DNA from 2 places in the Olleya sp. HaHaR_3_96 genome. Region 1 is predicted to be linked to the other one. Evidence: riboswitches for the same ligand, from Rfam matches in the RefSeq annotation. Region 1 holds a riboswitch; the other holds the start of a gene.
The links. A riboswitch is a leader RNA that binds a small molecule or an ion and turns the genes downstream of it on or off. The one in region 1 is predicted to bind S-adenosylmethionine.

Region 1 (16,203 bases):
TCACACATGTGAAGCTTTTTATTTATGTAATAGGGTTAATTAGCTAACCACTTCTTTAATTCTTTTAATTGCTTCTATAATTTCTTTCTGCGATGCTGCATAACTTATTCTAATACAATTAGAGTTTCCAAAGGCGTCTCCGGTTACGGTAGCAACCAATGCTTCTTCTAATAGGTATAGTGAGAAATCGGTAGCATTATGTATTGTTTTTCCTCTGAAAGTCTTTCCGAAAAAGTAAGATACGTCTGGAAAAACGTAAAAAGCACCTTCTGGTGTGTTAGTTTGAAAACCTTCAATGTTACTCAGTAAATCAAGAACTAAATCACGACGTACTTTAAACTCGTCAATCATAAATTTAACAACACTAGGGTCTGCATTTAAAGCTGTGATTACAGCACGTTGTGCAATGCAATTTGCGCCACTAGTAATTTGACCTTGCATTTTGTTACAGGCACGTGCAATCCAATCTGGAGCACCAATGTAGCCAATACGCCAGCCCGTCATAGCAAATGCTTTAGAGACTCCGTTTACTGTAATGGTGTTGTTAAACATACCATCAATTCCAGCCATACTTGCATGTGGTTTTCCAGTGTAATTGATGTGCTCATAAATCTCATCGGAAACAACGTATATATTTGGATGTTGCTTTAAAACGACAGCTAGAGCTTCTAATTCAGCTTTGCTATATAATGACCCACTTGGATTACAAGGACTGCTAAACCAAACCATTTTTGTTTTTGGAGTAATAGCCGCTTCTAACTGTGCAGGTGTCATTTTGAAGTCTGTATCAATACTTGTTTGTACTTCTACAGGTACTCCTTCGCTAAGCTTTACGATATCGGAATAACTAACCCAATAAGGACATGGTAAAATAACCTCGTCACCTTTGTTTAGCATAACAGCAGCTATATTTGCTAAACTTTGTTTAGCGCCTGTAGACACTACTATTTGTGGTAAAGTATAGGTTAAGTTATTATCACGTTTAAATTTAGTAATGACAGCTTCTTTTAATTCTACATAACCATCAACTGGGGAGTAAGAATTGTAGTTGTCATTAATTGCTTGGATGGCTGCATCTTTAATGAAATCTGGTGTATTAAAGTCTGGCTCTCCTAAACTTAATCCAATAATATCTTTGCCTTCACCTCTAAGCTCTCGTGCTTTTGCTGCCATAGCTAAAGTGGCAGAAGTGGACATGTTTAAAATGCGGTCAGATAATGGTTGGCTCATAAGTGTTTGTGTTGTTTTGTAATGCGAAAATTAATTAAGCTAAATTAGGTTTTTGACCTAATACTTTTAGTTGTCTGTAGTGTTCTCCTATAGCTTTCCACATTGTGTTGTATTCGTTGTATGGTAAGCTAAACTCATGAGCAGTATCTTTTACGATTTTTGCTATGTGCTTGTAGTGGACATGACTAATATTTGCAAATAAATGATGTTCTACTTGTCTGTTCAAACCTCCAGTATAAAATTCTACTAACCAGCTTTTAGGCGAGAAGTTAGAAGTAGTAAATAATTGATGAATAGCCCAAGTGTTTTTCATGTTACCATCTTTATCTGGTATTGGTGTGTCAGTATTAGGCATAACATGTGCTAATTGAAAAACAACGCTTAATATGATTCCTGCAGTATAGTGCATGATGAAAAAGCCTATTAATACTTGCCACCAAGCATATCCTAATGCTATTGGTAAAACCACCCAAATAGCATAATATAATATTTTACCAATAATTAGTTTAGTCCACTGTGTTGCTGGTTTAGGGAAATCACCGTAAGATAAATTTCTCTTTAAGTAATTATAAGTCTGTTTAAAATCTGTTGTAATTGCCCAGTTTACAGTTAATAAACCATATAGTAAAAAAGCATAATATTTCTGATATTGATGAATCTTTAACCATTTAGAATGTTTAGAAAAACGGATAATACGTCCAGCATCAATGTCCTCATCATGACCTTGAATATTTGTATACGTATGATGCAATACGTTGTGTTGTACTTTCCAGTTGTAATCGTTACCAGCTAAAATATGTATGCTACTTCCCATTAATCTGTTAACCCATTTTTTACTAGAAAAAGAGCCGTGATTAGCGTCGTGCATCACATTCATACCTACACCAGCCATTCCAATTCCTATAACCATTACGGATATAATTTGAAGCCAAGTTGGTAAATCAAGAGTTAATAATAACACTAGAGGGCCTAGTAATAAGGTAAACATTACTACTGTTTTAATGTATAATTTCCAGTTTCCTGTTTTTTTAATATTGTTTTCTTTAAAATAATTGTTAACACGTTTATTAAGTGTTTTGAAAAATTTTGCAGAGTCTATTCGTGAGAATGTTACTGTTTGCTTTGTCATTGTAATTGTATTCTTTTTATTCTAACGTAAAAAAACGTTAAATAATATTTATTACAAAGATAATTAATTAAGCAAAACAGAAGCTCCCTTTTTTGTGTTAAAATGTATATTTTTGCCGAAAATTATAAAAGACTATGGAGCTGATTTTAAAGTATTTTCCTGATTTAACACCTTTGCAAATAGAGCAGTTTACTAAGCTAGAAGCGTTGTATCAAGATTGGAATCTAAAAATAAATGTGGTATCGAGAAAAGATATTGACGAGTTGTATCTACGTCATGTATTGCATTCTATTGCTATTGCTAAAGTAATTCAGTTTAAGGATGGAAGTTCTTTGATGGATGTTGGTACTGGTGGCGGATTTCCTGGTGTGCCTTTGGCTATTTTGTTTCCAGAATGCGAATTTCATTTAGTGGATAGTATTAATAAAAAGCTAAACGTAGTTAGAGATGTTGTTGCTGGTTTAGAACTGCAAAATGTAAAAGTGACGCATAGTAGAGTAGAAGATATAAAAGAAACTTACGATTTTATTATTAGCCGTGCTGTTGCTGCTATGCCAACGTTTGTACATTGGATCAAAGGAAAAGTGGCTAAATCGCAACAAAACGAATTAAAAAACGGAATTATATATCTTAAAGGTGGTGATTTATCGGAGGAGTTGCAAAATTATCAAACGGCTAAGATTTATAATATTTCAGATTACTTTGAAGAAGACTTTTTTGAAACAAAAAAAATAGTGCATTTACCAATTAAATGGAAAGCACAGTATTAAATAAAAAAGCCTCTCAAATATTTGAGAGGCTTTTTTTATATTAAAAAGGAGAAGGTATTATAATCCAAACTCAGCTTTTACTTTATCTACGTAGTCTAATTTTTCCCAAGTAAATAATTCAACATCTAAAGTGATGTCTCCTCCATTTGGTCTTGAAAATGTTTTAGATACAGTTTCGTTTTGTCTTCCCATATGTCCGTATGCAGCAGTTTCGCTATACATTGGATTACGTAATTTTAAACGGTCTTCAATAGCAGATGGACGCATGTCAAATATTTTAGATATTTTATTAGCAATCTCTCCATCAGTCATATTAAATGGGCAAGTTCCGTATGTGTCTACAAAAATCCCCATTGGTTCTACAACTCCAATAGCATAAGATACTTGTACTAACACTTCATCAGCAACACCTGCCGCAACTAAGTTTTTAGCAATATGTCGTGTTGCATATGCAGCACTTCTATCCACTTTACTTGGGTCTTTACCTGAGAAAGCACCACCACCATGGGCGCCTTTTCCTCCGTAAGTATCAACAATAATCTTACGACCTGTTAATCCTGTATCTCCATGTGGTCCACCTATTACAAACTTTCCTGTTGGGTTAATATGGTATTTGATGTCGTCATTAAATAACCCTTGAATAGTTTCAGGTAACTTAGCAACTACTCTTGGTATTAATATGTCAACAATGTCTTTTCTAATTTTAGATAGCATTACGTCATCGACAGCATCAAAATCATCATGCTGTGTAGACACTACAATGGCATCAATACGTTGTGGTGTATTATCATCACTATATTCAATAGTAACTTGACTTTTAGAGTCAGGTCTTAAGTAAGTGATGTCTTTGTTTTCACGACGTAACTCAGCTAATTCAATTAAGATTTTATGAGATAAATCTAAAGCTAAAGGCATGTAGTTTTCAGTTTCACGAGTGGCATAACCAAACATCATTCCTTGGTCACCTGCGCCTTGCTCTTCTTTACTGTCACGATCAACACCACGATTTATATCGTCCGATTGTTCATGTATTGCACTAAACACACCACAAGAATTACCATCAAACATGTATTCGCTTTTTGTATAGCCAATTTTGTTTATAGTATCTCTTGCTATTTTTTGTACGTCTAAATAGGTATTAGATTTAACTTCACCTGCTAATACCACTTGTCCAGTGGTTACTAATGTTTCGCAAGCTACTTTACTGTCTTTGTCAAACGCTAAAAAATTGTCTATTAGAGCATCACTAATTTGATCTGCTACTTTGTCTGGGTGTCCTTCAGACACACTCTCTGATGTAAATAAATACGCCATATTTGTTTTTTAAAATGTATATAATAGATTTGACGAAAGCGTCTAAGGAAGTTTACACTGCCTTTAGCATTTTTTAATGAGGTTGCAATCAGTCAAATCCGTCCTCTTAAATTTATTGAGCTGCAAAAGTAAGAAAATAAAGTAGTTTCTTAGGTTACTTAAAGTTAAAAATAGTTAATTCATTAATTTGAACCAATATTCAATACTGAGTAAATATCAGTATTCGACTTTTAAATTATGTATTTCTTATTAAGAAAACGATTTAGTATGATTATCTGTAAAATCGTGACTTTTAAGATTGTCTTAAGCGATTGTTAGTTAACTTTATAAATTAAATAAACTAAACTAAAGTCATGTCTTTACAACCTAAATTAACACGTTTTAATCAAAATGTATTGTCTAAATATCAAATATATAATGGTATTTTTATGACACTTCCTTTTGATACTATTACGAAAACAGGCGTATTACTTCCTTTGTTTCATGAAACCTGTAAAAACGGATTTGATGGTGGAGATAACCCGACCGTGATTGTCGATACTTTTTTTAAAAAATATCAAGCAAGACGTTCTGATAAAAGTAAAATAGATTTATTATTCCGTTTTATTCAATATATAGAACGCCAAGTGGTATTATTTGATGCTATAGAAGATGCGGCATTCCCCATTGTGAATAATATGGATGGGATCGGTACGCTTCGTAGTTTAAAAGAGAGCGCTGCTGCGGAAGGTAAACTGGATAAATTACGTGAGTATTTGGAAGAATTTAAAGTTAGGATTGTACTAACCGCCCATCCAACACAATTTTATCCTGGAGCAGTTTTAGGAATCATTACAGATTTAACAGAGGCGGTAAAACAAAACGATCTATTGAGAATCAACGATTTGTTGGCTCAGCTAGGGAAAACACCATTTTTTAAGCATGAAAAACCAACACCTTATGATGAGGCAGTTAGTTTAATATGGTATTTAGAAAATGTGTTTTATGATTCTTTCGGAACAATTTACGATTACATCCAACAAAATATTTTTGATGGTCAACATATAGACAACGAAATTATTAATATTGGATTTTGGCCAGGAGGAGATAGAGATGGTAATCCGTTTGTAACACCAGAAATTACGGTAAAAGTAGCCAGAAGGTTGCATGAAACTATTATAAAAAATTACCATAAAGATATAAGAAAGTTAAAACGTAAACTGACTTTTCAAGGGGTAGAAGCACGTGTTTCTAAAATAGAAAGCGAATTATATAAAAAGATTCTTAACGAAAAATCGAGTATTACTTTAGAAGGTTTTGTTTCAGAATTAAAAGAAATTAGACAAATTATAATTGATAAACATCAGTCTTTATATGTTACGGAGATTACCAGTTTGTTAAATAAGTTACATTTGTTTGGATTTCATTTTTCAAGTTTAGACATACGACAAGATAGTAGAGTGCATCACTCAATATTTACAACGATGGTGGATTCTATGATAGAAAATGGAAGTAAAGATATTCCTAGTAATTATCATGAGTTACCAGAAAAGGAGCAAGTCAAACTTTTATCTGAAGTAAAAGGGACAGTCGACCTGTCTTTAATTAAAGACGAAGAAACACTAAAGGCACTTAATACTATAAAAGCTTTAAAGTCCATTCAAGAGACTAATGGAGAGTTGGCAGCAAACCGCTATATCATAAGTAATAACCAAACCACTTTACACGTCATGCAATTGTTTGCTATGCTTAAATTGGTTGCTTTTCAGGATAATTTAACTGTGGATGTTGGACCGCTTTTCGAAACTATTACAGATTTAGAAAATGCACATTTAGTAATGGAAGAGTTGTATACTAATCCTGCTTATGCTAAACATTTAAAAGCCAGAGGAAATAAACAAACAATCATGTTAGGGTTTAGTGATGGGACAAAAGATGGGGGTTATTTAATGGCTAATTGGGCTATTTATAAAGCAAAAGAGCGTTTAACAGCTATTTCTAGAAAATATGATGTTACTGTGATCTTTTTTGATGGGCGTGGTGGACCACCTGCACGTGGAGGCGGAAAAACACATAATTTTTATGCGTCTTTAGGACCAACGATTGAGGATAAAGAAGTACAGTTAACGATCCAAGGACAAACCATTAGTTCTAATTTTGGTACGTTAGATTCGTCACAATATAACTTAGAGCAGTTAATTAGTTCCGGAATTTATAATAGTTTAAGTGATACAGATTTACGTATGATTCCGGAAAATAGAGTGGTGATGGATAATCTTGCAAAGCTTAGTTATGAGGCTTATGTCGATTTTAAAAATCATCCCAAGTTTATATCGTATTTAGAACATATGAGTACCTTAAAATATTATGCGAAAACTAATATTGGAAGTCGACCATCAAAACGAGGGAAGGCAGAAGGTTTAGTGTTTGAAGATTTAAGAGCGATACCGTTTGTTGGGTCTTGGAGTCAATTAAAACAGAATGTCCCAGGATTTTTCGGTGTCGGTACAGCTTTGAAACATTATGAAGATGCTGGCGAATTCGAAAAAGCACAAAAATTATTTCAGACGTCCAGTTTCTTTAAAACATTAATAGAAAACAGTATGATGTCTTTGTCAAAATCCTTTTTTGATTTGACTAAGTATATGAGCGACGATCCTGAATATGGCGCCTTTTGGAATGTGATTTATACAGAGTATAAAACAACAAAACGTCTAATTTTAAAACTTACGGGTTATACAGAATTGATGGAGGAAGAGCCTTCAGGAAAAGCATCGATTAAAGTTAGAGAATCTATTGTGTTGCCATTATTAACCATCCAACAATTCGCTTTAAAGCAAATTCAAGAATTAGAAAAAGCCGATGAAAAGGATACAGAACTAATTGCAGTTTATGAAAAACTAGTAACACGTTCGTTATTTGGAAATATTAACGCCAGTCGTAATTCAGCATAAAATGTAATATAGAGGTTTTGATTTTATATAAAAAGGCAAGCTTGAAAGTATCAAGCTTGCCTTTTGTGTTTTTAACGGAATATATTTTTGCTTAAAGCGTATTTAATAGATTTAAATTCTGTTATGTTAAATATTTTGTAATTTATTGGAAAAATATTCTGTTTTACTTGTTTGTGAATAATATATTTTGCAATATTTGCCTATACAAAGTTCAATATCTTACTGAAAAGGAAGTTTTTAATTTAAAAGTTTCCGTAATGTTATCAAGAAAGGCGGAGGGATAGACCCATCGAAGCCTTAGCAACCCTTAGACTTACTAAGAAGGTGCTAAATTCTACTTAATAGTCGATTCATTAATCGCTCTATTGGATAGATAACTCAAAACTAATTACTATTTGTAATTGGCATATTTCTTTTTAACATTTTTCTATTAAGTACGCTTCTAACGAGGCTTATTTGACTTTTGGTTTAATTTATTAACTCAAAAACTAGAAAAATGAGTACACAAAAATTTGCAACACAAGCGTTGCACGCAGGACACGACACAAGTAAAACAGGAGGAACTAGAGCGGTTCCTATTTATCAAACAACCTCTTATGTGTTTGACGATTCAGATGATGCTGCAGGACGATTTAATCTCTCTGTTCCAGGCTTTATTTACACACGTTTAAACAACCCAACAAACGATATTTTAGAACAACGTATCGCAGCACTAGAAGGTGGTATTGCGGCAGTTGCAACTGCGTCTGGTACAGCAGCAATTTCTACAACATTATTAACCTTGTTAAAAGCAGGCGACCATATTGTGGCATCCAGTAGTTTGTATGGCGGAACGTATAATTTATTAAGTGTAACACTACCAAGACATGGTATTACTACAACGTTTGTAGATCCTTCAGATCCAGAAAATTTTGGCAAAGCAGCACAAGAAAATACAAGAGCAATTTTTGTAGAGTCTTTAGGGAATCCCAAATTGGACGTGTTAGATTTAGAAGCTATTTCTAAAGAAGCAAAAACTGTAAAAGTGCCATTAATTGTAGATAATACAGTGGCAACGCCTTATTTATTAAACCCAATTGCACATGGAGCAAACATTGTCATTCATTCTTTAACCAAATATATTAATGGTAATGGAACATCGCTTGGTGGTATCATTATAGATGCAGGAACATTTGATTGGACTAATGGGAAATTCCCGGAGTTTACAGAGCCATCTGCTGGTTACCATGGTTTAGTGTATAGCGAAGCTATTGGTGCAGCTGCATTTATTGCTAAAGTTAGAATTGAAGGTTTAAGAGATTACGGTGGCGCATTAAGTCCGTTTAACGCTTTTCAAATCATTCAAGGATTGGAAACATTGGAATTAAGAATTTTAAAGCACTCTCAAAATGCTTTAGAACTAGCAAAATGGTTACAAGAACAACCAGAAGTAACTTGGGTGAATTATCCAGGATTACAGACTAGCAAATATAATAGTTTAGCTAAAAAGTACTTGCCAAAAGGACAAAGTGGTGTGGTTACTTTTGGTGTTGATGGCGGTTTTGAATCGGCTAAAAAAATAGCAGATACTACAAAACTATTCTCGCTATTAGCCAATATTGGAGATACAAAATCTTTGATTATTCATCCGGCAAGTACAACGCATCAACAATTAAGTGATGAAGCGCAACAATTAACGGGAGTGACTAAAGACTTAATTAGACTGTCTGTAGGAATCGAAAATATAGAAGATTTAAAAGCTGATTTAAAAGACGCTTTTGTAGTCGTTAAAAAAACAGTTTTAGCTTAAGGCGTTATCTTAATTCAAATTCAAAAAAAGATGAGTGATTTAAAATTTTCAGTTGCAGGAGTAAGTACATCTGCGACACAATTTGTTGGAAAAGCAAGGCAGTTTAAATTAGTAATAGATGAACCCGAAGCTTTAAATGGTACAGACGAAGGCGCTAACCCAGTAGAATATATTCTTGCAGGCTTTGCTGGCTGTGTTAACGTTGTTGGTTATTTAGTAGCAAAAGAGCTTGGTTTTAAAATAGATAAATTGAATATTGAAGTATCAGGAGACATTAATCCAGATAAGTTTTTAGGGATATCAAATAACGAGCGAGCAGGTTTTAAAAATATCGAATTAAAACTAGTGCCAGAAACGACTGCAAGTATTGAAACATTAGTTAAATGGTTAGAAATTGTTGAAGCACGATGTCCCGTTAGAGATAATTTATCTAATAATACACCAGTAAAAATCTCAGTACAAAAAGAATATAATCTTAAGTAATGAAAGGTTTACAATACATAGATAGTATCGATTATGTTACCCAAAGCGATAAGGCAATGACAATAAAGTTGTCTTATCAGCTTTTTGGTAAAGCATTACATACCGCTCCAATTGTATTGATAAATCATGCATTAACAGGTAATAGCAATGTTACAGGTACAGATGGTTGGTGGGCAGATTTGGTTGGCGATGGAAAAGTTATTGACACTAGGGTATATACTGTTTTAGCATTTAATATTCCTGGAAATGGATACGATGGTTTTTTAATTGAAAACTACAAAGATTTTATAGCAAGAGATATCGCGAAGCTGTTTCTTATTGGATTAGAAAAACTAAGTATCGATTCTGTGTATGCCGTAATTGGAGGATCTCTTGGTGGTGGTATTGCATGGGAAATGGCAGTTTTAAAACCCAATTTGGCGACACATTTTATTCCTGTGGCTACGGATTGGAAAGCTACCGATTGGTTAATGGCAAATTGTCAAATTCAAGAACAGTTTTTAGTTAATTCTAAAAACCCAGTGCATGACGCTCGCATGCATGCAATGTTGTGCTATCGTACTCCAGAGTCTTTTAAATCAAGGTTTCAACGTTCTAAAAACGAAACATTAGATTTATTTAATGTCGAAAGTTGGTTGCTTCATCATGGTAATAAGTTACAGGTGCGTTTTCAGTTATCGGCTTATAAATTAATGAATCAATTACTACGTAGCATTGATGTGACTAAAGGAAGAGAATCAAATAACAAGGTGTTAGATGGTATTCAATCTAAAATTACAATTGTTGCGGTAGATTCTGATTTGTTTTTTACTGCTGAAGAAAACCGAGAAACGCAAAAACAATTAGCGTTAACACATCCAAATGTGACTTATAATGAGATTAATTCCATTCATGGTCACGATGCCTTTTTAATAGAGTTCGAGCAACTCGAAAATATAATTAAAGGCATTTTTAAGCCCAAGTTAAAAGAAAAGAAAATGAAGATATTAAAATTTGGAGGCAAATCTCTAGCCAATGGCGAAGGTTTAAATCGTGTTATTTCTATCATAGAAAATAAAGTTAAAGCTGAAGAAAATATAGCTGTTGTTGTTTCTGCAAGAGGAAAAGCAACAGACCAATTGGAGGCTATTCTTGAGAAAGCAGTAAAAGACCAATCTTATGCTGTAGAATTGGAGGCCTTTAAAAAGGATCAAAAAGGAACGGTTTTAGTAGATTTTGAAACCGAATTTTCAAGACTAGATAGTTTGTTTGCAGGTGTACAATTATTAGGTGATTATAGTCAGAAAATTAAAGATGAGGTTTTAGCACAAGGCGAATTAATTTCAGCTAAATTAATTACGGCATTATTACTAGAAAAAAATATTAATGCAAAAGTAGCAGACGCTAGAACGTTAATAAAAACAGATGACACCTTTGGTAATGCAAAACCAATTGATGCGTTGTCTAAGAAGAATGTAGTTGCTTATTTTAAACAAAATAATGGCACTACAGTTAATATTGTTACTGGTTTTATAGCGTCTAATAGAGACGGTAAAACCACAACGTTAGGTCGTAATGGAAGTAATTATACGGCAGCATTGTTAGCTAATTATTTAGATGCTGAAGAGTTACAGAATTACACACATGTTAATGGTATTTATACGGCGAATCCGGATTTAGTAGAAGATGCTAGAAAAATAGAGCGATTATCTTTTACGGAAGCTAATGAGTTGGCTAATTTCGGAACGACTATTTTACATGCAAAAACTATTATTCCTTTAATAGAGAAAAATATTCCGCTTCGCATTCTAAATACGTTTAATCCGGAAGATAAAGGCACAATAATTACAGCACAAAATAAAGATAAAGGCATACGCTCATTATCAGTATTAGATAATGTGGCATTAGTAAATATCGAAGGACGTGGCTTATTGGGCAAGGTTGGAGTTGATGCTAGAATTTTCACAGCTTTAAGTAAAGAGAATATAAGCGTTAGTATTATTTCTCAAGGCTCTTCAGAGCGTGGTATTGGTTTGGTTATTGAAGCTGAACATGCAAATAGAGCCGTTATTGTTTTAGAACAAGAGTTTGAAAACGATTTTTACTCGCAAGACATTAATAAAATTAGTGTTATAGACGATGTGTCTGTCATTTCAATTATTGGTCAAGAGTTAAGCACGTTTCATAAACCGTTTAATGCTTTAATAAAAAATCAAATTATCCCTATTCTTTTTAATAATACCATTACTGGCGAAAATGTGAGTATAGTAGTTAGAAAAAAAGAACTTCATAAAGCTTTGAATGTTATTCATGGAGAGATCTTCGGAATTTCTAAAAAGATAAATTTAGCCATTTTTGGTCATGGTTTAGTCGGTAGCGCATTGGTTAATCAAATTATTGCTTCAGCTGAAGATATTGAAAAAAGAAAAGGCATTAAGCTTAATATTTTTGCGATAGCCAATTCTAGAAAAGCGCTTTTCAGTAAAAACGGCATCGATAAAAATTGGAAAAACACACTAGAAGCAAATGGTGAAAGCTATAAGATTGAAGATGTTTTTCAATTTGCAAAAAAGAATCATTTAGAGAATTTAATAGCTATAGATAACACGTCAAGTTTAGACTTTGTATCCAATTATATTAAGTTGGTGGAGCAAGGTTTCGATTTAGTATCGTCTAATAAAATAGCAAATACTATCGATTTAGAGTTTTATAACCAATTGCGTAATACTTTAGAAAAACACCAAAAAAGTTATTTATACGAAACTAATGTAGGTGCGGGTTTACCATTAATTGATACAATTAAATTATTACATCTTTCTGGCGAAAATATTGTGCGTATTCGTGGCGTGTTTTCTGGATCGCTAAGTTATTTGTTTAATACGTTTTCTTCGGAAGACACCTCGTTTGCAACAGTATTACAACAAGCTTTAGATAAAGGTTTTACAGAACCAAATCCAAGAGAGGATTTAAGTGGGAACGATGTTGCAAGAAAACTATTAATCTTGGCGAGAGAACTAGATTTACATAATGAGCTTAGCGATGTTACTATCGAAAACCTAATTCCAAAACCACTTAGAGAAATTGAAACGGCTAATTTTTTAGAATCTTTAGATGAGATGAATGCTGTTTTTCAGACGAAAAAAGAAGCACAAAAAGAAGGTCATGTATTAAGATATATTGGTGATTTACACGGTGATTTATCACAAGAAAACGGTGCTCAATTAGATGTGAAACTAGAGTCTGTACCTAGTCAATCACCTTTAGGAGCGTTACAAGGTGCCGATTCTATTTTTGAAATTTATACAGAAAGTTATGGTGAAAAACCCATTGTTATTCAAGGCGCAGGAGCAGGAGCATCAGTAACAGCAAGAGGTGTTTTTGGAGATATATTAAGACTAACAGAAAAGAATAATTAAATAAATGTCACGCTGAGCGCAGTCGAAGTGCTTTAATAACTGATTTTAAAAACAAATTAATGGATTCTAATAATTTCGAAACCCAAGCCATAAGAACACAAATAGAACGTTCACAATATTTAGAACATTCTAGTCCGTTGTATTTAACATCAAGTTATGTTTTTGAAGATGCCGAAGATATGCGAGCCTCTTTTGCAGACGAGAAAGACCGTAATATTTACAGTCGTTATTCAAACCCGAATACGTCGGAGTTTATAGATAAAATCTGTAAAATGGAAGGTGCTGAAAGTGGTTATTCTTTTGCTTCGGGTATGTCTGCTATATTTTCAACATTAGCCGCTTTATTAAATGCTGGAGATCATATTATTTCATGTAATAGTGTGTTTGGTTCTACGCAAACCATGTTTAAAAATATTTTACCAAAGTGGAATATTTCTACAAGCTATTTTAAAATCGATGCTATTGATAAAATAGAAAGTCTAATTCTGCCAAGTACAAAAGTAATTTATGCAGAAAGCCCAACAAATCCTGCGGTAGATATTTTGGACTTAGAAGCTTTGGGACGCCTTGCGAAAAAACATAATCTTATTTTAATTATAGATAATTGTTTTGCGACTCCTTATTTGCAGCAACCGATACAATTTGGCGCGGATTTGGTAATCCATTCGGCAACAAAATTAATAGATGGGCAAGGTCGTGTGCTTGGAGGTGTTACTGTTGGTCGTGCCGATTTAATTAAAAAGGTCTACTTGTTTTCAAGAAACACAGGTCCAGCATTATCACCTTTTAATGCTTGGGTATTGTCTAAAAGTTTAGAGACTTTAGCGGTAAGATTGGATAGACATTGTGAAAACGCTCTAAAAGTAGCGACCTTTTTAGAAGGTCATGATAAAGTAAATGTCGTGAAATATCCTTTTTTAAAATCACATCCACAGCATGAGTTGGCTAAAAAACAAATGAAAGCAGGTGGTAATATTGTTGCTTTTGAAGTTAAAGGAGGCATTGAAGCAGGACGACAATTTTTAAATAATATAAAATTATTGTCCTTGTCTGCAAATCTTGGTGATACTAAAAGTATTGTCACACATCCTGCATCAACAACGCATGCAAAGTTAACAGAAGAGGAAAGACTACTAACAGGAATTACTGGTGGTTTAGTACGTGTTTCGGTAGGATTGGAGCATTCAGAAGATATTATAAAAGATTTAAATCAAGCGTTAGCGCTATAAAATATAAAACACAGATTATGAGTAATCATCCAGAATTTAAAAACATTCAAGAGTATCTAGATAAAGGTGCTGTAATATTAGATGTAAGAACAGAAGGCGAGTATAATGAAGGTCATGTAGAGAATTCATTACATATTGTTTTAGATGAGTTGGAATATGAAATAGACCAATTAAAAGCACTTGAAAAACCAATAATAACATGTTGTAGAAGTGGTGCTAGAAGCGAAAGAGCAAAAGAACTTTTAGAAGCAAGCGGCATAGATGTTATTAACGGAGGACCTTGGGAGAATGTAGAGTCTTACCTTTAAACTAATAAAAGGTTTACATCGATTTGTCATTCCTGCTCAGGCAGGAATCCATTATATAATTGAAGTAAAAGACAAGAGTAAATAATTAACGTCAGTTCGAGAGATTTTATGACGAAGGAATAAAATAGTATCGAGAACAAATAATAATACTTAAGGTTTTCTTAGGTGTAGTTGAAATGTAGTATTAAGGATGGCAAATATTAAAGAAGAATTACAAAAACGAATTTTAGTGTTAGATGGTGCTATGGGTACCATGTTACAAGCTTATAAATTTTCTGAAGAGGATTTTAGAGGAGAACGTTTTAAAGATTATGCGTCTCCATTACAAGGAAATAACGATTTGTTATCTATTACACAGCCAGAAGCTATAAAAACCATTCATGGTAAATATTTTGAAGCTGGTGCAGATATTATAGAAACCAATACATTTTCAGGGACCACTATTGCTATGGCAGATTACCAAATGGAAGATTTGGTGTACGAGCTAAATTACCAATCGGCTAAAATAGCTAAAGAAGTGGCGGATGAGTTTACGGCAAAAGAACCGCATAAACCACGCTTTGTGGCAGGTTCAATTGGACCTACAAATCGTACGGCTAGCATGTCTCCAGATGTAAACGATCCTGGTTACAGGGCGGTTACTTTTAACGATTTACGTGTTGCTTACAAACAACAAGTAGAAGCATTAATAGATGGTGGTGCAGATTTACTTTTAGTAGAAACAGTTTTCGATACTTTAAATGCTAAAGCAGCTTTGTTTGCTATTGAAGAAGTTAAAGACGAAAGGAGTATTGATATTCCTATTATGTTAAGTGGTACGATTACAGATGCTTCTGGGCGCACGTTATCAGGTCAAACAGCAGAGGCTTTTTTAATTTCGGTATCACATATTCCATTGTTGTCTGTTGGTTTTAATTGTGCTTTAGGCGCTAATTTATTACAACCACATTTAGAAGCGATTGCTAGTAAAACCGATTTTGCTATTTCTGCACATCCAAATGCGGGCTTGCCAAATGCTTTTGGGGAATACGATGAGACTCCCGAAGAAATGGGAGAGCAAATAGAAGAATATTTAAAAAAGGATTTAATAAATATTATTGGAGGTTGTTGTGGTACAAGTCCAGAACATATTAAAGTGATAGCTTCTATTGCAGCAAAATATACGCCGCGTCGTCATTCTGAACTTGTTTCAGAATCAAATGAAGTTTAAATATGATTTTAGAAGTCGCTATTTTAAATATAAAAGAAGGATTGTCTCAAGAATTTGAACAAACATTTGAGGTTGCTCAAGATATTATTTCTTCAATAAAAGGGTATATCTCGCATCAATTAAAAAAGTGTGTTGAAGAAGACGATAAGTACATATTATTAGTGAACTGGGAAACGATTGAAGATCATGAAATCGGATTTAGACAGTCGGAAGAATACAAACAATGGAAAGCATTATTACATCACTTTTATGAGCCTTTTCCAACAGTAGAACATTATAAATAATGAAAATAAAACAAACGAAATACATGAAATTGTCTGGTTTAGAACCTTTGGTTTTAAACGAAAACAGCAATTTTATAAATGTTGGAGAGCGTACAAATGTGGCAGGTTCTCGTAAGTTTTTACGTTTAA
Region 2 (16,203 bases), 1.6 Mb from region 1:
CAGTTTAATTCCTAATGAGTTTAAAGAGAATAATTTTACAGCTTTAGTTAAAAATTATATTGCCACATTAAAACAAAACAATACAGTAGTTATTAATTTTGATGCGTATCCGGAAAATGCGGTTAATGCTTTGAGCTATACATTGCAATCTAATATTTTAAACATAGTAAAAGAATTAATTACTAATGCTTTTAAACATGCTAGTGCTAACGAAATAGACTTACAAATCAGTGTCCTTCAAGAAGAGAATAGTGTTGAGATTTTGTATGAAGATGATGGTGTTGGTTTTGAATTAAAAACGACAACCAAGGGAATCGGAATACAAAATATAGAATATAGAGTTAAAATATTTAATGGTAAACTTTCAATTGATTCCGCATTAAATAGAGGTACAGTAATAACAATAAGCATTCCAAAACAAGACTAATTTTATGACAGAACAGTATAACATAATTATCGCAGACGACCATAGTATGTTTTTAGACGGGTTACGAAGTATTCTTTCTGAAGAACAAAATATAACAATTGTTTTAGCAGCAACTAAAGGGACACAGGTTGCTAAGTATCTAGAGATTAATTCTGATGAAAAAATAGATTTAGTCATTACTGATATTAACATGCCTGAGATGGATGGGATTGCTTTAAATAAAGTAATTAAAGAACAGTTTTCTACTGTAAAAACTTTAGTGGTTAGTATGTTAGAAGAGCCAATTAAAATACAAAGTTTAATTGATGCAGAGGCTAATGGATATTTGTCTAAAAATGCTGAAAAAGCAGAATTATTAAAAGCAATAAAAACTATTCTTAGTGGAGAAAATTATTTTTCTCCTAGGATTAAAAATATTGTTATGGAAGCAATGTTTGTCGCTAGATCTCAGCCTGACATTTCTTTAACTAAAAGAGAGAAAGAAGTATTAAAACTTATTGCTAAAGAGTTTACAACTAAAGAAATTGCTTCTCAGTTGTTTTTAAGTACACATACAATAGAGAGTTATCGTAAAAATTTAATTTCAAAACTAGAGGTTCGTAACATTGCTGGGTTAACTCGTTATGCTATCGAGAAAGGGCTAATGGATTAGTTGAAGTTTATTTTGGATATCCCTGAAAGTAGGGAGGTAAATTTCACTACATTTGGTGTCTAATAGATTTAGAAATCTATGCAACTTTGCACCATAACAAATAATAAACTAAAAATTAAACATTATGATTTACGGAATTACATTAATCCTTTTAAGTATCATCGCAGTACCATCGCTAATTTTAGCAAAAAAGCCTAACGCACAAGAATTATTAGATAAAATTGAACCTTACCAAGGTTGGATTGGTTTGATTTTTTGTTTAGGTGGTATTTGGGGTATTATTTCAGCATTTTTAAACATTGGATGGTTAACAAGTTTACCAATCTGGTGGATTACACTTTTAGCTGGAAGTTTAGTTCAAGCAGTATTAGGTTTCATGTTAGGATTTGGAATGATTAATAAATTAATTTTAAGCAATAACGAGGCTGCTCAACAAAAAGCAGAAGCTTTAAGAGTAAAATTAGCTCCAAAATTAGGAAAGTTAGGGATATTCGGTCTTATTGTTGGTGGTTGGATGATTGTAGCTTCATTAACTTTTATGTAAGCTTTAAGTCGGTATTTATAAAATATATTAAACTAATAAAATGCGTTGTAGCGTATTTATAACCTGTCCGGCTTTAAGTTGGACAGGTTTTTTATTTATAGTATGTTTTGATCAATACATAAAAGACTTTTGGTAGCTCTAAAAAATAGTTTTAATCTATACCTTTACTATTGTAAAATGCTATTCCTTTTAGCATCTTTGTAATATGGTCTATCAGTCTATTACAAAACATATAAATACACATATCAATCCAACCGAGAATGATATGCAAAAAATTAATGCCATTTTAAACGAAGTTTCCGTGTCTAAAGGCCAGTTTTTATTAAAGCCAGGGACTGCTGTTAAAAACGAGTATTTTGTTGTTAAGGGGTGTTTAAAAGCTTATTATATAGATGATAGAGGGAATAGACATATTATTCAGTTTGCTGTAGAGAATTGGTGGATTGGTGATTTTGAAGCCTTTTACAATCAAGCACCAGCAAAATTATATATCGAAGCTATTGAAGACGCACAGTTACTATCTATTAACTATGATAGTCTTCAAGATTTATATAAAGAAGCGCCAATTTTTGAACGGTATTTTAGAATACTAATAACAAAAGCCTTTATTTCTCAAAGTAAACGCATTTTGTCTACGCAAGAAAAAAACACGCAGCAGCGTTATTTAGAGTTTTGTCACTCATATCCGTTAATAGAAGATCGTGTACCAAATTATGATATCGCGAATTATTTAGGCGTGACTCCGGAAAATTTAAGTAGAGTTAGGCGACAGATAAAAAGTTAAATCTATCTTAATTGATATAGGTCAATGGTAATGCAGTATTAGTAATGTAACTTTGTAAGTATTAATAATTTACAAAACATAATAATGAGCACTCAACCCTTATTAACGCCTTATAATAACAATTTAAATCTTAATAATAGAGTCGTTATGGCACCGATGACGCGCGGTCGTGCTGATAACGAAGGTAAAGTCGCAACAGATGAGTTGCAAGGTTTATATTATGAGCAACGCGCTTCTGCAGGATTACTAATAACAGAAGGTTCTCAAGTATCAGAGAAAGCTGTGGGTTATATAAATACGCCTGGAATTTATAGTGAGGCACAAGTCGAAGGATGGAAAACAGTAACTAAGCGTGTACATGATAGAGGCGGAAAAATATTTATTCAATTATGGCACGTTGGACGTATGTCACATCCCGATTTTCATAATGGCGAATTACCGGTATCGGCTTCTGCTATAAATCCTAATGCACAATCATTTACTCCAAGCGGCTTTAAAGATACGGTCACGCCAAAGGAAATGACTCTTGAAGATATTAAGACAACGGTTAAAGATTTTCAGAATGCTGCCGCAAATGCCATAAAAGCGGGATTTGATGGCGTAGAGATTCATTCTTCAAACGGGTATTTATTTCAACAATTCTTTAATGGCTGCTCTAATAAGAGAACGGACGAGTATGGAGGAAGTAGCGAAAATAGAGCGCGTTTCTTTTTTGAAGTTTTAGACGCTATGAAGGCTGTTATTCCTCAGGAGAAAATTGGCGTTCGTTTTAATCCATCATTACACGGTATGTTTGGAATTACTTTAGATGAAGACACGATTCCGACATTTGAATATATTATTAAAAAATTAAACGATTACAATTTAGCATACGTACATTTATCAGAACCTTTTACAGATGTTTCTGAAGTCCCTTTTGCGGTAACTGAAATTGCAAAACATTTTAGACCTTTATATAATGGGACTTTAATGATTAATACCGCATTTGATAAAGACAAAGGAAATAAAGTTATTGAAGCTGGTGATGCCGATTTAGTAGCGTATGGAAAACCATTTATTTCTAATCCTGATTTAGTAGAACGTTTTGAAAACAATTTAGACTTAGCAGCGTGGGATCAAGAGACATTTTACACAACAGGAGTAAAAGGGTATACAGATTACCCAAAGGCGTCTAAATAATAATAGTTTAATTTAAAACACACAACATGAAATTTACAAGAAAAGCAAACGCAGAATGGAAAGGTAGTGGTAAAGATGGACAAGGAAACTTAACGACAGGAAGTAAGGTTTTAGATAAGACAAACTATTCATTTCATACACGCTTTGAGGATGGCGAAAAAGGAACCAATCCAGAAGAATTAATAGGAGCGGCACATGCAGGTTGTTTTGCTATGCAATTAAGTTTTTTATTAAATGAAAGCAATTTTATAGCAACTACTTTGGATGTTGATGCTACCGTTACTTTTGAGGATGGTGCGATTACGAAAATCACACTAAATTTGGTAGGTGATGTCCCAGAGATTGATGCAGAACAATTTCAACAAATAGCACATAAAGCGAAAGCGGTTTGTCCTGTTTCGAAAGCACTAAATACAGAAATAGAATTAAAAATAACATTAAAGAAATCAAAATAATGGCAACGACAACAGTAAAAGCATATGGAGCAACAGGAGCTACCGAAGATTTAAAACCGTTAGATATTCAACGAAGAACAGTTGGGACAGATGATGTAAAGATAGATATCACGTTTTGTGGTGTATGTCATAGTGATATTCATACCGTAAGAAATGATTGGAAAGGGTCTACATATCCTGTAGTTCCTGGACACGAAATTATTGGTCGTGTATTAGAAGTTGGTTCAGGGGTTACCAAATATAAAGTAGGAGACAGAGTAGGTGTAGGTTGTTTAGTGGATTCTTGTCAAACGTGTGCCTCTTGTGAGCAAGATTTGGAGCAGTTTTGCGAAAAAGGAACAACGTGGACGTATAACAGTCCAGATAAGCATATTGAAGGTGCGCAAACTTACGGTGGCTATTCGACGTCTGTAGTTGTAGATGAGAAATTTGTACTACGTATCCCTGAAAATTTAGACGAGGCTGCAACTGCCCCTTTATTATGTGCAGGAATTACAACTTGGTCGCCTTTAAGTCACTGGAAAGTTAAAAAAGGAGATAAAGTAGGCGTTATTGGCTTAGGAGGCTTAGGGCATATGGGTGTGAAGTTTGCACATGCATTAGGTGCTCAAGTGGTTATGATTACAACGTCTCCAGAAAAAGGGAAAGATGCTAAAAGATTAGGCGCGCACGAAGTATTGGTGTCTAAGGATGCCGAGGCCATGAAAGCACATCAAGGTAGTTTTGATTTTATCTTAAACACCATTCCTGTTGGTCATGAAATGGACCCTTATTTAGGATTACTTAAAATTGATGCTACAATGGTATTGGTTGGGGCAGTAGAGCCTTTAAAACCGTTTCATGGAGGAAGTATCATTGGAGGACGTAAGCGTATTGCAGGATCTTTAATTGGTGGAATTAAAGAAACGCAAGAGATGTTAGATTTTTGTGGAGAACATAATATTACTAGTGACATCGAGGTGATAGATATGCAGGATATAAATACTGCTTATGATCGTGTTACAAGTAATGATGTTAAGTATAGATTTGTAATTGACATGAAATCTCTTAAAGCATAATACTTAAAATACAGTGAATAATAAAACAGCATCTAATTATAATTAGATGCTGTTTTTGTTTCAGTTAAATTAAGTGACAGTAGTATTAAGTGGTCTTGCTTAAGCGGAATGGGGTAAAGCTTATAAATACTAATGTGTAAATAAGTAGGAGTAAGAGATACCAAGTGTTTGAAACTAGGTCTAAGTAATCTATTTTCCCATTGGAAAAACTTAAAATCATTAAAACTTGTGCACCATAAGGTAAAAGACCTTGTGTGATACAAGCAAAAATATCCAAAATAGAAGCTGTCTTTTTATTATCTAATTGGTAATCATCATTTATAGTTTTTGCAATAGGTCCAGTAATTATAATAGATACCGTGTTATTTGCAATGGCCATATTAGTCGTACTGACTAACGTTGCAATTCCAAATTGAGCCGTCTTTTTATTCTTGATTAGTGTTTTTATTTTGACTAGTATAAATTCGATACCACCATTTTTCTTTACTAACGCAGCTAAACCTCCAGTAAGTAAGGATAGTAAGAAAATTTCTGTCATACTTGTAAAACCTGTATAGGCGATTTTTGTAGACTCGATAATTGTAAAATCACCATAAAAAACACCTAAAACCCCTCCAAAGACAACACCAAGAAGTAGCGTTATAAAAACATTAACGCCGATTATAGATAAAATAATGACTAATAAATAAGGTAATATTTTAATTATAGAATAGCTGTAAACTACTGTTTCTGTTTCAGCTGCTTTTAAACCAAAACCTTGAAAAATTAATATGGCAGCAGTAAATAGAGCAGCTGGAACAGCAATTTTGATGTTCTGTTTGAATTTATCACTCATCTTACAACCTAAAGATTGTGTGGCGGCAATAGTCGTATCCGAAATAACGGATAAGTTGTCTCCAAACATACTTCCACCTAGTAAGGCTCCACAAAGTATACCAAGATCTACACTACTTTTATCTGCAAATCCAACAACTATTGGAGCTAATGCAACAATGGATCCTACAGAAGTACCTGTAGATACAGATAGGAATCCTGCAATTATAAAAACACCAAAATAAATGTAGTGTATGGAAATATAATCTAATCCAAGATTAACAATAGCATCCACACTTCCTGTCGCTTTAGTAATGGCAGCGAAAGCACCTGCTAACAAATATATTAAACACATGGTTAGAATTTTATCGTCACCACAGCCTTTTAAAAGCGTTTTAATTTTAGAATTAATGGATTGCTTAAACATTAAAAAGGCGACGATAATACCTGCGATAACAGCAATAGGTGCAGGAAGCGCATAAAAATCGTTTTGATAAATACCAACACCTAGGAATGTAAAAACAAAGACCAGTAATGGTATTAATGCTGAGAATTTTGGAATAATTTTAGTTGACTGTGCCATTTTTCTTTTTCATTTTAAAAAGGATATAGCAGCTAGTAAGTAGAAATATGAGTTAACATTTGTTCCAAATACTTGGCTTATCTATTTAGCACCTTGCTTGTTATTGCAGGTTGCTATCTCCTTTTTTGAGATTCTTGATAATTAATTTAAGAGCACAAAATTAGTGCATAAACGAATAGGCATATCTTAAAAAATGTTAATTTTTAATACTATTTTAAAACTTAAGGTTTAATGATTTAGCACTTGTTATAGCAGATTAAAGCGCGAATTTCAAGTTTTGCGTTATCTAGAAAAAATCTCATCGATAAATAACGGGGTTTTGTATAGTCAATTGCCGTAAACGTCTATCGCTTTATAATAAGATTATATATAGTTACACCTTTGAAGTGTTAAATCAAAACACTCAAAAAAATGAAATTATATCTAATCCTAGCAAGTCTATTCTTCGTGCAGTTTTCTTTTGCGCAAGACGCTTCAACTAACACAGCATCTAAGGTGTGGTCTTTAGAAGATTGTATCACGTACGCCATAGAAAATAACATTACTATAAAAGATGCAGCTTTAAATAAAAGCATTGCCGAAATAGATTACAGTAAAGCAAAGTCATCTAGATTGCCGAACCTGTTTGGTAGTGCGTCTCAAAATTTTTCTAGCGGAAATACTATTGATCCTATTACTAGTAGTTATGTTACAGATCAAATAAACAGTACTAATGTTGGTATAAACAGTTCTATGACCTTGTTTCAAGGCAATCAGATTAGCAATCAAATTAAACAAAATAAACTACTGTTAGAGCAAAGTGTGTATTTGGAAGAAGTAGAAAAGAATAACATTGAGTTAAATATTTTAGAAGTCTATTTACAAACGCTTTTTAGTAAAGAAAGCATCGCTATAGCGGAAAACAATTTAGCAGCTTCAGAAAAAGAAGTACTAAGAGCAAAAGCACGTTTAGATGCTGGTACTATTGCATTAAGCGATTATACTGAAGCACAAAGTCAAGCAGCTACAAACAAGTACAACGTTATTGCTTCTAAAAACGATTACCAACAATACATCATTCAGTTAAAGCAGTTATTAGAATTATCACCTTTAGAAAATTTAGAGATTGAAACCATTGATGAAAACATGGATTTAATTAATCTAGAAATCGATAAAAACCAGTTATACAATAACGCTATTGGTTTTTTACCAGAGATACAAGCTAGTAAATTAAATATAGCTGCAAACGAAAAAGAATTAGACATCGCAAAAGGTGGTTTTTTACCAACGTTGTCTTTAAACGGAAGCGTTGGTTCTGGTTACACAAGTATTAATGATAATACGTTTTCAGATCAGTTTGATGTTAATTTTAATCAGAAAATAGGACTATCGTTAAGTATTCCAATTTTTAATAGAAATCAAACTAAAGCAGCAGTTAAAACGGCATCAATAAATATTGAAAAAGCTGAGATTCAAAAACAGAATACAGAAAAAGAAGTTTATAAAAAAGTAGAAACAGCGTATCAAAACGCAGTGTCTGCGCAAGAACAAGTCATTGCAGCCGATGCCTCTAAAACAGCAGCAGAGCAGTCTTACAAACTAGCACAGAAAAAGTATGAATTAGGAGGTTTAAGTACAACTGATTTAGTGATTAGTCAAAACACCTTTACTAATGCGCAGCAAAACTATTTACAATCTAAATACTTAAATATTTTATACCACCAATTATTACAATTTTATCAAGGAAACGACATCAAACTTTAAACCATATCATTATGAACCTTCCATAATTTAAATTCGATATCTACGGAAATGATTATTTGGAAACACCATGTGACCGAACAAAAAACAAAATATATAAACTCATGAAAAATAAAAAAAATATAATAATAGTAAGCATTGTACTTGTAGTACTCGCTATTGCAGGATACGCATTATTAAAAGGAGACGATGCTATTGTAATTGAAGCTAAGACCGTTTTAGCTAAAAAGGCTAATGTTACCACCATGGTTACTGCAACAGGTACAATGGAGCCTATTACGCAAGTTGAGGTTGGTACACAAGTGTCTGGAGTTGTAGAAAAAATATATGTGGATTATAACAGTGTGGTTACGGAAGGACAATTAATAGCAGAATTGGATAAAACCAATTTAAATGCAGCAAAAACGCAAGCACAAGCAGCGTACGATAATGCGGTTAGCCAAAGAAACTACACACAAACGATTTACGACAGACAGAAAACGTTATTTGATAATCAAGTGATCAGTAAATCAGATTTTGATGATGCGACTTTCAACTATCAAACAGCAAAAGGAACGGTGACGCAACGTTATTCAGATTTACAACAAGCCAGAACTAATTTAGGTTATGCAAATATTTATTCGCCTATCGATGGTGTGGTTTTATCTAGAGCTATTGACGAAGGGCAAACGGTGGCAGCAAGTTTAAGTACACCAACGCTATTTACTATTGCTCAAGATTTAAAAGAAATGCAAGTAGAGGCAGATGTAGATGAGGCAGATATAGGACAAGTAAAAGAAGGACAACGCGTCACATTTACAGTCGATGCTTACTTAGGTGAAACCTTTGAAGGTGAAGTAACACAAGTAAGATTGGATCCAACTGTTACTTCAAATGTAGTAACGTATACCGTTGTAATTAAAGCAGATAACCCAGATTTAAAACTGAAGCCAGGATTAACAGCAACTATTTCAATTTACACATTAGAATTAAATGATGTATTAACTGCGGAAGCTAAAGCCATCAACTTTAAACCAGAAAAAGAAGTCTTTGCAAGCTATAATTTACAACACCAATTAGAAGCTAATAACACTGAAAGAACTAAAGAAGGAACAACACTTTGGGTATTGGAAAGTAGCGGGTCTATTTCACCTAAAGCAGTAACACTTGGCGCAAGTGATGGTGTAAATGTACAAGTATTAAGTGGCGTTTCAGAAGGAGATAAACTTGTGTATAGTTTAAAAGGCGTTTCAAAATCGGAGGCCAGTGTTTCCGCTAAAAGCGAAAGTCCGTTTATGCCACAAAAACCAGGAGGTAACAGGAAAAAATAAATAATCATGAGTAAAGCAATCATAAAAATAGAAGATTTAAAACGAGAGTTTACCATGGGAACCGAGACGGTTCATGCATTAAGAGGTATTTCGTTTGATATTAAAGAAGGGGAATTTGTCACTATTATGGGATCAAGTGGTTCAGGAAAAAGTACCATGCTTAACATTTTAGGATGTTTAGATCAACCAACGTCTGGAACCTATGAAATTGATGGTGTTCGAGTGAAAGATTTATCTAGAAATGAATTGGCAACTATTCGAAACGAGAAAATTGGATTCATTTTTCAATCTTATAATTTATTAGCTAGAACATCGGCTATTGAAAACGTAGAATTACCACTGTTATATAACAGTAAAGTATCTACAGAAGAACGTAGAAGACGTGCTATTGAAGCTTTAGAGAAAGTAGGATTAGGAGAACGTTTACATCATACACCTTCGCAGCTTTCGGGAGGACAACAACAACGTGTGGCTATTGCCAGATCGTTGGTTAATAATCCAGTAATGATTTTAGCTGATGAAGCCACAGGGAATTTAGATACAAGAACGTCGTATGAGATAATGGCGTTATTTCAGGAGTTGAACAAACAAGGGATTACAATCACATTTGTTACGCACGAGCCAGATATAGCTACATTTAGCAGCAGAACTATTGTGTTAAAAGATGGTGAAGTGATGCAGGATTATGAGAATCATAACATTCAATCTGCAGCAAATGAATTGGCTAAATTACCTAAACAAGACGGTTAATTTTGAAATGCCATATCAAAATTCTAATATGAATTTATATGTAATTGTGGCATTCCATTTGACCTTAAAAAAACAATAAATATAAACAGATGAGACTATTAAATTTATTTAAAATCGCAACAAAAGCCATCATTCTTAATAAAACAAGAACCTTATTAACGATGCTTGGGATTATTATAGGTGTGGCTTCTGTTATTGCGATGTTAGCTATTGGAGAAGGCTCAAAAGAGAGCATTCGGACTACCATATCAAGTATGGGGTCTAATATGATAACGATAAAAGCAGGTGCGGACACACGAGGCGGTGTAAGGCAAGAGGCAAGTGTTATGGAATCGCTGACTTTAAGTGATTATAAAGCCATTAAAGCGCAATCGACTTTACTAAGTTATAGCACGCCAGTGGTAGAAGGTAAAGGACAAGTTATTAATGGGTCTAGCAACTGGCCATCCTCGATTTACGGTGTTAATCCTGAGTATTTAAACATCAAAGTGGTCGATTTACAAAGTGGGAGTATGTTTACAGATGCTGAGGTTCAAACAGCATCTAAAGTGGCTGTAATAGGTCAAACGGTTGTAGATAATATATTTCCTGATGGTCAAGAGCCTGTAGGGCAAATGATTCGTTTTAATAATATTCCGTTTAAAGTCATAGGTGTTTTAGAAGAAAAAGGAGAGAACACCTTTGGTCAAGATCAAGACGATGTAGTCATTGCACCTTATACAACGGTGCAAAAACGTATTTTGGCTATCGATCATTTAAATCAGATTATGTCATCTGCTATTAGTGAGGAAGATGCGCCAAATGCTGTTTTAGAAGTCTCTAAAATTTTAAGAGAACAACACAAATTAACCGATAGTGATACAGACGATTTTACTGTGCGTTCTATGGAAGAGTTAATTTCAACCTTCAGTTCAACTAGTGAAATGCTAACAATACTGCTAGTTGCGGTAGCTAGTATCTCTTTATTAATTGGAGGAATTGGGATTATGAATATCATGTATGTTTCCGTAAAAGAACGTACAAAAGAGATTGGGTTACGTATGGCTGTAGGAGGAAAGGGCTCCGATATTTTAATGCAATTTTTAATAGAAGCCATTTTAATAAGCATAACAGGTGGAGTTCTAGGTGTATTATTGGGGCTTGGAGCAACGGTGTTCATAGAAAAATTCTTAAATTGGCCTACAAGCGTGGCTATGTATTCTATAGTCATTTCTTTTGCAGTATGTGCTGTAACAGGTATCTTTTTTGGATGGTATCCAGCTAGAAAAGCATCGGCTTTAGATCCTATAACCGCGTTGCGTTACGAGTAATTACTTGTTAACTTAAATCAATATATTAAACTGAATTAAAGAACTAATGTACAAGAATAAAAACATAACCATCTTTTTACATCTGCTAGTTTGGCTAACATTATTTAGTTTGCCTTACTTGTTATCTTATAATCAAGATCAAGAGTTAGATAGAGTTAAAGCACATTTTTGGATTCCTTTGTTCTTTTCGGCTATTATCTTTTACTTCAACTATTTTGTGTTGATAGATCGTTTTTTGTTTCCTAAAAAAACGTTATTATTTATAGCGGTTAATATTGCATTGATAGGATTGTTCTTGTTTTTAAAAGAATATATTGAAGATAACTATTTTCAAGATATTTTAAAAAAGCGTCTCGCAAATACCGAGAGAACAGAACCTCCATTTAAAATGGCAATGTATATACAATTGTTATCATATTTAGCACCTTTATTCTTTTCAGTAGCATTAAAATCAACAAAACGTTGGGCTAAAACAGAAGCAGAACGTAAGGAAGCAGCTAATTTTAAATTGAAGTCGGAGTTACAGCATTTGCATTATCAATTGCAGCCACATTTCTTTTTTAATTCTTTAAATAACATTTATTCTTTAGTTGATATTTCGCCAGATCAAGCAAAATCTTCGATTCACAGTTTAAGTAAGTTAATGCGTTATATGCTGTATGAGACTAATTTAGAAGTGGTTCCGCTTAGTAAAGAAATCGATTTTCTTAAAAAGTATATCGATTTAATGAAGCTAAGAGTGTCCGATAAAACAAGTGTTAGCTATAGCTTTCCTATTAAAGAAACTGGTATTCAAATAGCACCATTATTATTTATTTCATTAATCGAAAATGCGTTTAAACATGGTGTTTCGGCGACTAAACCAAGTACTATTGATATTAATATGACTTGTGATGATAATACTGTTTTGTTTTCAGTTGAAAACCATAATTTCCCAAAGAAAACTGATGATAAAAGTGGTTCTGGTATAGGACTTCAGAATTTGGAAAAACGTTTAGAATTATTGTATTCGGATAAATTCAGCTTTAAAACTATTTTAAAAGATGACCACTTTTTAGTCACTTTAAAAATTGAAACCAATTAATTTTAATACTAATCTCATGAAAAATACGTCTATATTTTTCTTTTTTTTAATACTGTGCAGTACTCTTTATGCGCATGAGCATGGACATGGAACTCCTTTAAAACAATGGGAATTAACAAGTACTAATAAAACAATTCATGCTGATTTTATAAAATATGAAAATGATCAAGTTTGGCTTATGGATGGCAACCATACTGTTCAAACTTTTCAAATTTCAGACTTTTCCGAAGCAAATCAAAAATACATTAAAACTAAAAGTGAATTAATCGCTTCTTTAAATAGTAATGTTGCTGTCAAAACGGATTCTAAATCAAAATCTAGTTTTAATATAGGGCTTATTACTTTAGGTGTCTTTCTTTTACTCTTTTCTGTTTTTAAACTGATAAAACAAAAAAAAGCGGTGTACTTAACCCACGGTGCACTTGGTGTTGTTTTGCTTTTGGTGGTGTCGTGCAAAAACACGAGTACAACTAAAGCTATTACGGCGCAAGTACCAGCAAATAATGTGACATTGATGCAATCCTTTTTTGAAAAATTTGACGGTGTTACAACACATACAGACGACAACTATCTGTATATTTCATCAAATGGGTTACCAGATCATGACATGATGGTTGGTATTACAAATTGGCAACAACAAGTGCCTATTAATCAAAATTACACGGGTGATAATAGTTGGGCGATACCTACACACCCAAAAATGGCAGAACAGCCATTATCTACCAAAACCAATTTACTAAAAGGCGCGATTGCAGTTGCGGTAAATGGAATTCCTATTTTTAATCCTTTAAACAATAGAGGTGAAGATGCTAATTTTATTGGAGAATTAGATAATTGGGGCGGTCATTGTGGTCGGGCAGACGATTATCATTACCATTTATCACCATTGCACTTGCAAGATCAAGTAGGCGCTGGCAATCCAGTTGCTTATGCTGTAGATGGTTTTCCTGTTTATGGAGAAACAACTGATGTTTTAGATGAATATTTAGGAAAGACAAACGCAGATGGCTCTTATCAATATCACACTATTAAAGAATATCCTTATTTAATTGCTGGTATGAGAGGTGAAGTGATATTAGACCCAAAAACAAAAGCGCCAGAAAATCAAGTATATCCACAACCTAGAACACAAGAATTAAGACCGGCTTTAAGACCTCTACGAGGTGCTGAAATTATTGGTTTTAAAACTTTAGGAGAAAATTCATATGCGTTAACGTACAGTTTAGATTCGGAAGAACATATAATAAATTACAAATGGGACAATGAAGATAATTACAGCTATCAATTTATAAATCCTGAGGGTACAGCAACTGTTGAAACCTATAAACCAAGAGAAAAATGAAATATTCAAAATTAATAATACCCATTTTTTTTATTAGTTTAATGTCTTGCAATAACAATAAAAAAGCAACTACAAACGTAAATCATGATGATTTTAAAACCATCCATTCCAATTTTAAACTAAAGAGTATTGCTATAGAGAATGGTGTTTTATTAAATGCTTACAAATGTGAGAAAAAGGTAAATGCTATTGAAAACTCCATTCCATTGTCGTGGGAAAATGTTCCAGAAGGCACTAAGTCGTTGGCAGTTGTGATGTATCATTATCCGAAAAAAGATAATAAAACAGAAATTAATTCCTATCTATTGTTGTGGGATATAGATCCTGAAACAACAGAAATACCATATAAAATGGCATCTAAAGGCAATTGGTTTATGGGATCTAATAAGGATGGAACAGCAATATCATACACATCACCTTGTTCTCATGGAAAAGGTAAACACGAATACACTATTGCACTTTATGCCTTGTCAGAAACACCTGCTGCTTTACCAAAAGAACACAGTTTAAATGTTGACTATAATGTGTTTATGGATGCATTGGCTACTGTGGATATTGTAGATAGAACGACTTTAACATTTATAGACTCTAATTAAAAACAATCATAAAATGATACACTTAAAAAATACGACACTACTGCTTGTTTTAGCCTGTTTTACAATTATAGCTTGTAAAAATGGTGAAAACGGAAAAAAAACAACACCAGAAAATTTAGAAATATATAAAGGTACAGCATCTGTATCTCAAGGACCAGCGACAGTGTTAATTGAAAATATATTTGAATGTGATAGAGGTAGAGAAGCGCCAATTGGTACATCTACTGCAACAGATGGTAGTAAATGGACAGTTCCTGCAGAAGTAAATTTTACTGATGATAGTTTTCCTTTTGCATCAGATTTGTTTAATCCATGTACAAAAGTAGAATATAGATCGGCAGACGAAGCTTTAGCAGCATTAGACGGAACAGATATTATTGAGGTTGATGCCGATGGTGAAATAGTTACAGCCTATGTATTTGCCGATAACTATTTTGAAATGTATATTAACGGAACTCCTGTAGGTAAGGATAATGTGCCGTTTACGCAGTTTAATTCTAACATTGTTCGATTTAAGGTAAATACACCTTTTACAATTGCCATGAAATTGGTAGATTGGGAAGAGAATAGTGGCTTAGGCTCTGAAGCCAATAGAGGCCAAGCATTTCATCCAGGAGATGGCGGTATGGTCGCTGTTTTTAAAGATGCTAAAGGAGCTATAATTGCGACAACAAATGCTGATTGGAAAGCGCAAACATTTTATACAGCACCTTTAAGAGATTTATCTTGTGCTAGTGAAGAAGGGACTTTAAGATTAAGTGAAACATGCAGTACAGAAGATTCTAATGATGGCACATCATATTACGCCTTACATTGGAAAACACCTTCAAATTGGCAATCTGCAGATTTTGATGATACCAAATGGCCTAATGCTACCGAGTTTACAAACAATACTATAGGTGTAGATAATAAGCCTTCTTACACTAATTTTACAAATATTTTTGATGATAGTACAGTAGACGCTCAATTTATATGGTCAACAAATGTTATTTTAGATAATGAGGTTATTGTTCGATACACTGTAAAATAAGTTAGGACTACTTTTAATATATAAACCAAACGTATGAGCAATATAAAAATATCTTGTGTTATTGTAGATGATGAGCCTATGGCGCTTAATTTAGTAGAAAGTTATGTAAATAAAACACCGTTTTTACAACTAAAACAAAAATGTAGCAGTGCGATTGAAGCAATGGAGTTTATAAAAGAACAGCCTGTTGATTTGTTGTTTTTAGACATACAAATGCCAGATTTAACAGGCATAGAGTTTTCTAAAATGCTTCCAAAAGAAACACGTGTGGTTTTTACAACTGCTTTTGATCAATATGCTCTAGAAGGTTTTAAAGTCGAAGCTTTGGACTATTTATTAAAACCTTTTGATTATGCTGAGTTTCTAGCAGCAGCCAATAAAGCAAATCATTATTTCTCGTTGTTAAAAGGAAAACCACAAAACGAAGTTTCCGAAGCAAAAGAATTTCTTTTTGTAAAATCAGAATACAAACAATTACGAATTAAGCTGTCTGATGTCTTATATTTTGAAGGCCTGAAGGATTATATTAAAATTTGGTTAAAGGAT

Region 2: another riboswitch for S-adenosylmethionine. It lies ahead of H0I26_RS13235 (Na+/H+ antiporter NhaC family protein); the one in region 1 lies ahead of H0I26_RS06030 (O-acetylhomoserine aminocarboxypropyltransferase/cysteine synthase family protein).

Annotation. Positions count from the first base shown of each region.
Region 1 covers NZ_CP058987.1:1,391,046-1,407,248, forward strand. Annotated here, with positions in the region: gene H0I26_RS06005 (pyridoxal phosphate-dependent aminotransferase) at 40-1,230, opposite strand; gene H0I26_RS06010 (fatty acid desaturase family protein) at 1,265-2,359, opposite strand; gene rsmG (16S rRNA (guanine(527)-N(7))-methyltransferase RsmG) at 2,494-3,129, shown strand; gene metK (methionine adenosyltransferase) at 3,187-4,443, opposite strand; gene H0I26_RS06025 (phosphoenolpyruvate carboxylase) at 4,797-7,376, shown strand; SAM riboswitch class I at 7,634-7,756, shown strand; gene H0I26_RS06030 (O-acetylhomoserine aminocarboxypropyltransferase/cysteine synthase family protein) at 7,873-9,165, shown strand; gene H0I26_RS06035 (OsmC family protein) at 9,196-9,648, shown strand; gene thrA (bifunctional aspartate kinase/homoserine dehydrogenase I) at 9,648-13,043, shown strand; gene H0I26_RS06045 (trans-sulfuration enzyme family protein) at 13,103-14,272, shown strand; gene H0I26_RS06050 (rhodanese-like domain-containing protein) at 14,290-14,580, shown strand; gene H0I26_RS06055 (homocysteine S-methyltransferase family protein) at 14,771-15,790, shown strand; gene H0I26_RS06060 (antibiotic biosynthesis monooxygenase family protein) at 15,793-16,074, shown strand; gene metH (methionine synthase) at 16,074-16,203, shown strand, end outside.
Region 2 covers NZ_CP058987.1:3,025,694-3,041,896, reverse strand. Annotated here, with positions in the region: gene H0I26_RS13270 (ATP-binding protein) at 1-427, shown strand, start outside; gene H0I26_RS13265 (response regulator transcription factor) at 432-1,079, shown strand; gene H0I26_RS13260 (hypothetical protein) at 1,204-1,623, shown strand; gene H0I26_RS13255 (Crp/Fnr family transcriptional regulator) at 1,889-2,407, shown strand; gene H0I26_RS13250 (alkene reductase) at 2,492-3,586, shown strand; gene H0I26_RS13245 (OsmC family protein) at 3,613-4,041, shown strand; gene H0I26_RS13240 (NAD(P)-dependent alcohol dehydrogenase) at 4,041-5,099, shown strand; gene H0I26_RS13235 (Na+/H+ antiporter NhaC family protein) at 5,185-6,495, opposite strand; SAM-I-IV-variant riboswitch at 6,544-6,641, opposite strand; gene H0I26_RS13230 (TolC family protein) at 6,907-8,238, shown strand; gene H0I26_RS13225 (efflux RND transporter periplasmic adaptor subunit) at 8,340-9,545, shown strand; gene H0I26_RS13220 (ABC transporter ATP-binding protein) at 9,552-10,295, shown strand; gene H0I26_RS13215 (ABC transporter permease) at 10,385-11,605, shown strand; gene H0I26_RS13210 (sensor histidine kinase) at 11,652-12,689, shown strand; gene H0I26_RS13205 (YHYH protein) at 12,706-14,031, shown strand; gene H0I26_RS13200 (YbhB/YbcL family Raf kinase inhibitor-like protein) at 14,028-14,627, shown strand; gene H0I26_RS13195 (hypothetical protein) at 14,641-15,657, shown strand; gene H0I26_RS13190 (LytR/AlgR family response regulator transcription factor) at 15,691-16,203, shown strand, end outside.